One region of the Variovorax sp. GW823-FHT04B03 genome, then DNA from elsewhere that is predicted to be linked to it. Evidence: predicted binding sites of a transcription regulator. Region 1 holds the regulator's gene; the other holds the start of a gene.

Region 1 (3,190 bases):
CCCGCGATGGGCGCGGTGATGCGCGTGAAGTCGAGGTTGATGCGCGCCGCCTTCACGGCCGCCTGCGCGGCCGTCACGCCGGCTTGCGCCTGCACCAGCGTCGCCTGCGCCTCTTCGTGTTCCTGCCTGCTCACGGCATTGGCCTTGACCAGTTCGCCAAAGCGATCGGCCTTGCCGCGCAGGCTGGCGATGGTGGCCTGCGAGGTGGCCAGCGTGGCCTGCGCCTGCTCGTGCGCGGCCTCGAACGGGCCGGGCTCGATCTCGTACAGCACCTGGCCCGCGCGGACCATGCCGCCCTCTTCGAACAGCCGCTTGCGCACGATGCCGTTGACCTGTGGCCTCACCTCGGAGACGCGGTAGGCGGCCGTGCGGCCCGCGAGCTCGGTGTGCACAGCCACGTCGCTGGCGTGCAGCGCCACCACGCCGACTTCGGGCGGCGCGTCATCGGTGGTGGAAGCCTGCTTGGCGCCGCATGCAGCGAGCGCGAGCAGGGACATCGGAAGCAGGAGCTTGAAAAGCGGGGTCATGGCCATCGGGAATCGCAGTGCGGCGTGCGCAGGGATCACCCGGCTCGTTACATTTGCACTCAAATGGTGCATTCTGCCTTCGATGTTGCATTGCAACCTGAAGGAATCCTGTGTTTGCCGTAGGTGAAATCGGCGGCGGCCGGGAGCCTCACCTGCCCACGACACCGACAAAGAAAAAGGCCGCGCAATGCGGCCTTCGTCGGGGTGTCTACAGAGGGGGAATGTGTGGTGGTAGGCCGTGAGTGGCTTGAACACTCGACCAACGGATTATGAGTCCGCTGCTCTAACCAACTGAGCTAACGGCCCACGCGGGCCCGATTCTATGCGCCGCGCGCGGCCGCTTACTTGCGGTGGCTCAGCGCGTTACTCACCAGCCGCGACGTGATGTCCACGATCTGGATCATGCGGTCGTACGGCATGCGCGTCGGGCCGATCACGCCCAGCGTACCCACCACCTGGCCGTCGACCTCGTAGTTGGCGCTGACGATGGACAGCTCCTCGAACGGCACGACCTGGCTTTCGCCGCCGATGAAGATGCGCACGCCCTCGGCCTTGCTCGACACGTCGAGCAGCCGCATCAGCTGCGCCTTCTCCTCGAAGAGGTCGAACGCGCGCCGCAGCTGCCCCATGTCGCTGGAAAAATCGGTCACCGACAGCAGGTTGCGCTCGCCCGAAATCACGACGTCATCGGCCTGCGCATCGGTGAGCACTTCGGAGCTGACCTGCACCGCGGCCTGCATCAGCGCGGCGATTTCACCGCGCAGCTTCTCGACCTCGGACTGCAGCCGGTCGCGCACCTGCTCGATCGTCAGGCCCGCGAAATGCGCGTTGATGTAGTTCGAGGCTTCCACCAGCTGCGACTGCGAGTAGTCGGACTCGGGGAAGATCACGCGGTTCTGCACGTCGCCATCGGGCGACACGATGATCACCAGCAGCCGCCGCTCCGACAGGCGCAAGAATTCGATCTGCTTGAACACCGAGACGCGCCGCGGCGCCATCACGACGCCCACGAACTGCGACAGGTTCGACAGCAGGTGCGCGGCGTTGGCGATCACCTTCTGCGGCTGGTCGGCCGCCAGGCTCGGCGTGCTCATCTGCTCGCGCTGCGCGGTCAGCATGGTGTCGACGAAGAGCCGGTAGCCGCGCGTGGTCGGCACGCGTCCGGCCGAGGTGTGGGGGCTGGCGATGAGCCCCAGCGCCTCGAGGTCGGACATGACGTTGCGGATGGTCGCAGGCGAGAGATCCAGCCCTGCCGAACGCGAGAGCGTGCGCGATCCGACGGGTTGCCCATCGGCGATGTAACGCTCGACCAGCGTCTTCAACAGCAACTTGGCACGGTCGTCCAGCATTGCAAGATTTTAGTGTTGTAATTTGTGAGCTATGACCTCACGCTTTCGTCACGTCGCCCTGATCGGCAAATACCAGGCTTCCGGCGCCCGGGCGCAAGCCGATGCACGCGACGGCGTGATGGAAGGCATCGGCGCCTTCCTCGAATCGCAGGGTTGCACGGTGTTCGTGGAGCGTTCGTCCTGCGAGGACACCGACGCCCCGCCGCACCCGCGCTACCAGGCGCTGTCGGTCGAGGAAATCGGCCAGCGCTGCGACCTCGGCCTCGTGGTCGGCGGTGACGGCACCATGCTCGGCATCGGCCGGCAGCTCGCGTGCTACGGCATCCCGCTCATCGGCATCAACCGCGGGCGGCTCGGCTTCATCACCGACATCCCGCTGGACAACTACCAGGCCACGCTGATCCCGATGCTGGCCGGCGAATACGAAGAAGACCACCGCAGCCTGATGCATGCGCAGGTGCTCCGCGACGAGGCCGTGGTGTTCGACGCGCTCGCGATGAACGACGTGGTGGTCAACCGCGGCGCCACCTCGGGCATGGTCGAGATGCGCGTGTCGGTGGGCCGCCATTTCGTGGCCAACCAGCGCGCCGACGGGCTGATCATCGCCTCGCCCACGGGCTCGACGGCCTACGCGCTGTCGGCCGGCGGGCCGCTGCTGCATCCGGCGGTGCCGGGCTGGGTGATGGTGCCGATCGCGCCGCACACGCTGTCCAACCGCCCCGTGCTGCTGCCCGACGCCGACGAGATCGTGATCGAGCTGGTGAGCGGTCGCGACGCCAGCGCCAATTTCGACATGCAGTCGCTCGCCTCGCTCGCCATCGGCGACCGCGTGGTGGTGCGCCGCTCCGACTTCCGGGTGCGCTTCCTGCACCCGCGCGGCTGGAGCTACTTCGACACGCTGCGGAAAAAACTCCATTGGAACGAAGGGGGCTCCTGAATGAAGGACCACGCCCCCAGCTTGAGGACGAACTGAGATGGCTTTGCGACGCATCGCACTGCGCGACTTCGTGATCGTGCGGTCCCTTGAACTCGACCTGTCCGCCGGCTTCACGGTGCTGACCGGGGAAACCGGCGCCGGCAAGTCCATCCTGATCGACGCACTGCAGCTGGCGCTGGGCAACCGCGCCGACGCCGGCGCCGTGCGCGAAGGCGCCGAGCGGCTCGACGTGAGCGCCGAGTTCGACGCCGACCCGGCCTTGGCCGGCTGGCTCGACGAAGGCGGCTTCGAGGCGGGCGACGGCCTGCTGCTGCGCCGCACGGTCGACCTGCAGGGACGCAGCCGCGGCTGGATCAACGGCAGCCCCGCCACCGCCA
Region 2 (3,190 bases), on a different contig from region 1:
TCGCTTCTTCGATCTGAACGCGAACTTGCTTCACGCGGGCTTCGATGTCACCAGCAGCGCCAGCGCCGTCGATGATGATCGTGTTTTCCTTGCCCACTTCGATGCGCTTGGCTTGACCCAGGTCGGCCAGCGTCACCTTTTCGAGCGTCAGGCCCACTTCTTCAGCGATGACCTTGCCGCCCGTCAGGATGGCGATGTCTTCCAGCATGGCCTTGCGGCGGTCGCCGAAGCCAGGTGCCTTCACAGCCACGACCTTCAGGATGCCGCGGATCGTGTTCACGACCAAGGTCGCCAGGGCTTCGCCTTCGACTTCTTCGGCAATGATCAGCAGCGGACGGCCCGCCTTGGCGACTTGCTCCAGCACGGGCAACAGGTCACGGATGTTGCTGATCTTCTTGTCGAACAGCAGCACGAAGGGGTTGTCGAGCAGCGCCGATTGCTTCTCGGGGTTGTTGATGAAGTAGGGCGACAGGTAGCCGCGGTCGAACTGCATGCCTTCGACGACGTCGAGTTCGCTGTCCAGCGACTTGCCGTCTTCCACGGTGATCACGCCTTCCTTGCCGACCTTGTCCATCGCGTCAGCGATGAGCTTGCCGATGGTTTCGTCGCTGTTGGCCGAGATGGAGCCGACTTGCGCGATTTCCTTGGAGGTGGTGGTGGGCTTGGAAGCCTTCTTCAGCTCGGCGACCAGGGCCGTGACAGCCTTGTCGATGCCGCGCTTCAGGTCCATCGGGTTCATGCCGGCAGCCACCAGCTTGAAACCTTCGCGAACGATGGCTTGGGCCAGGACCGTGGCGGTCGTGGTGCCGTCACCAGCGTTGTCGCTGGTCTTGGAGGCCACTTCCTTCACGAGCTGGGCGCCCATGTTCTGCAGCTTGTCCTTGAGTTCGATTTCCTTGGCCACGGACACACCGTCCTTGGTCACGGTGGGGGCGCCGAACGAACGCTCGAGCACCACGTTGCGGCCCTTGGGGCCCAGGGTCACTTTGACTGCGTTGGCCAGGATGTTGACACCCTCGACCATGCGTGCGCGGGCTTCGCCGCCGAAGACTACGTCTTTTGCTGCCATGATGAATTAACTCCGAATGGATTGGATTGGATGGGATCGAAAGGGAGGAGAAGAATTACTTCTCGACGACTGCGAACAGGTCGTCTTCCTTCATCACGAGCAGTTCGTCGCCATCGACCTTGACGGTCTGGCCGCTGTACTTGCCGAACAGGACGCGGTCGCCGACCTTGACGGTCAGTGCGGCCAGTTCGCCCTTGTCGTTGCGCTTGCCCGGGCCCACGGCCAGGACTTCACCCTGATCGGGCTTTTCGGCGGCTGCGTCGGGGATGACGATGCCGGAGGCGGTCTTGGTTTCGCTGTCAACACGCTTGACGATCACGCGATCGGCCAAAGGACGAAGTTTCATTGCATCTCCTGGAAGGGTAAGAAACGGGTTTGTTTGTGGTCGGGCGCCGGAGAAACCGGCGACCTGTCGACTGGATGGGAGGGCTGTTAGCACTCGTCAGCAGCGAGTGCTAATCATAAGGGCATTCGATGCCCTTTCAAGGGCGGCGCCCTTGCCGCCGTTTGGCACAGCCGGGCCTTTCAGGGGAAACACCGGGTGTCGGGGTGCCATTGGCCGGGAAGTTTTTGGCTATTTTGCCCGGGCAAAATAAGGCGATGCCGATGTCGCCAATGCAGAGGGTCGCGCGCGCAGATTGCTTTTTTGTAATCCGGGTGATCGGTGGTGGACGGGCTTGGCTTCCTAGAGTCGCGGCATCCCGGCAACCTCCAAGGACACCATGACACACACCTTCCGCAACACCGTTTTCGCCGCAGGAGCCGCACTGGCCGCTGCCGGCGCCTTTGCCTCGGGCACCCATGCCGGTGGCCACGGCCACGATGCCGAGGCCGCCGTCGGCAAGCCTGGCGTGGCCGCCAAGGTGACGCGCACGGTCCAGGTCGACATGACGGACTCGATGCGCTTCACGCCGGCGGACATCAAGGTCAAGCAGGGCGAGACGGTGCGCTTCGTCGTCAAGAACTCCGGCGTCCTGAAGCACGAGCTCGTGCTCGGGACCGAGAAGGCGTTGCTGGCGCACTACGAGGCCATGAAGAAGAACCCCGAGATGGAGCACGCCGATCCGAACATGGTCACGCTGGCCGCGGGCAAGACCGGCGAGATCGTCTGGCAGTTCACCCAGGCCGGCAAGGTCGACTTCGGCTGCCTGCAGCCGGGCCACTACGACGCCGGAATGAAGGGCGCGGTGCTGGTGGGCAAGGCCGGCAAGTGAGCGTCCTGCGCACGCGTCTTTCACGCGCCGGCCGCCATGCCGGCGCTTTTTCTTCCAGGGTATCGCGCGACAGGGCTTGACCTTCACATCGTGTCAACCTGGACACTGATCGCTTCCCCCTCAAGGGCTTCCCCCTTTCCTGTCGGAGAACGCGAATGAACGACACGTCCACCAGGCACGCAGGACACCCCCACGGTCATCACGACCACCACGATCACCACGCATCGCACGGGCATGCGCCCGCGGGCCCTGCGCAGCCCGCTGCGGAGGGCACGGTCTACACCTGCCCCATGCACCCGGAGGTCCGGCAGGACCACCCGGGCAATTGCCCCAAGTGCGGCATGACGCTGGAGCCCGAGATGCCGACCCTCGACGAGGGCGAAGATCCCGAGCTGAAAGACTTCAAGCGGCGCTTCTTCTGGACGCTGCCGCTCAGCGTCGCCGTCACCGTGCTCGCCATGGCCGGCCACCGCCTGCAGTGGTTCGAGATGGGCACGCAAAGCTGGATCGAGCTCGTGCTCACTGTTCCCATCGTGCTGTGGGCCGGGTGGCCGTTCTTTGTGCGCGCGGTGCAGTCGGTGGCGAACCGCAGCCCGAACATGTGGACCCTGATCGGCCTGGGCACGGCCGCCGCCTTTGTCTACAGCGTCGTGGCCACGGTGGCGCCCGGCGTGTTCCCCGCGTCGTTCGTGTCGATGGGGCGCGTGTCGGTCTACTTCGAAGCGGCGGCGGTGATCATTTCGCTCACCCTGCTGGGCCAGATCCTCGAGCTCAAGGCGCGCTCGCAAACCTCCGCGGCCATCAAGTCGCTGCTGGGGCTCGCGCCCAAGACGGCGCGCCGGATCGGCGCCGACGGCACCGAGGAAGACGTGCCCATCGCCCACGTGCATGTGGGCGACAAGCTGCG

What was found. The regulator HrcA, encoded in region 1, represses chaperone genes, less so after heat shock. The targets are predictions, from matches to a motif close to TTAGCACTCNNNNNNNNNGAGTGCTAA.
Region 2: AC1RAD_RS04505 (co-chaperone GroES) is a predicted target of HrcA. The motif match lies at 1,502-1,528, and genes of this name have one in related genera.

The regions. Positions count from the first base shown of each region.
Region 1 covers NZ_JBXAIT010000006.1:426,008-429,197, reverse strand. The annotation lists gene AC1RAD_RS25980 (efflux RND transporter periplasmic adaptor subunit) at 1-527, opposite strand, end outside; tRNA gene AC1RAD_RS25975 (tRNA-Ile) at 757-833, opposite strand; gene hrcA (heat-inducible transcriptional repressor HrcA) at 869-1,876, opposite strand; gene AC1RAD_RS25965 (NAD kinase) at 1,908-2,813, shown strand; gene recN (DNA repair protein RecN) at 2,851-3,190, shown strand, end outside.
Region 2 covers NZ_JBXAIT010000001.1:1,005,397-1,008,586, forward strand. The annotation lists gene groL (chaperonin GroEL) at 1-1,069, opposite strand, end outside; gene AC1RAD_RS04505 (co-chaperone GroES) at 1,125-1,415, opposite strand; gene AC1RAD_RS04510 (cupredoxin domain-containing protein) at 1,792-2,283, shown strand; gene AC1RAD_RS04515 (copper-transporting P-type ATPase) at 2,439-3,190, shown strand, end outside.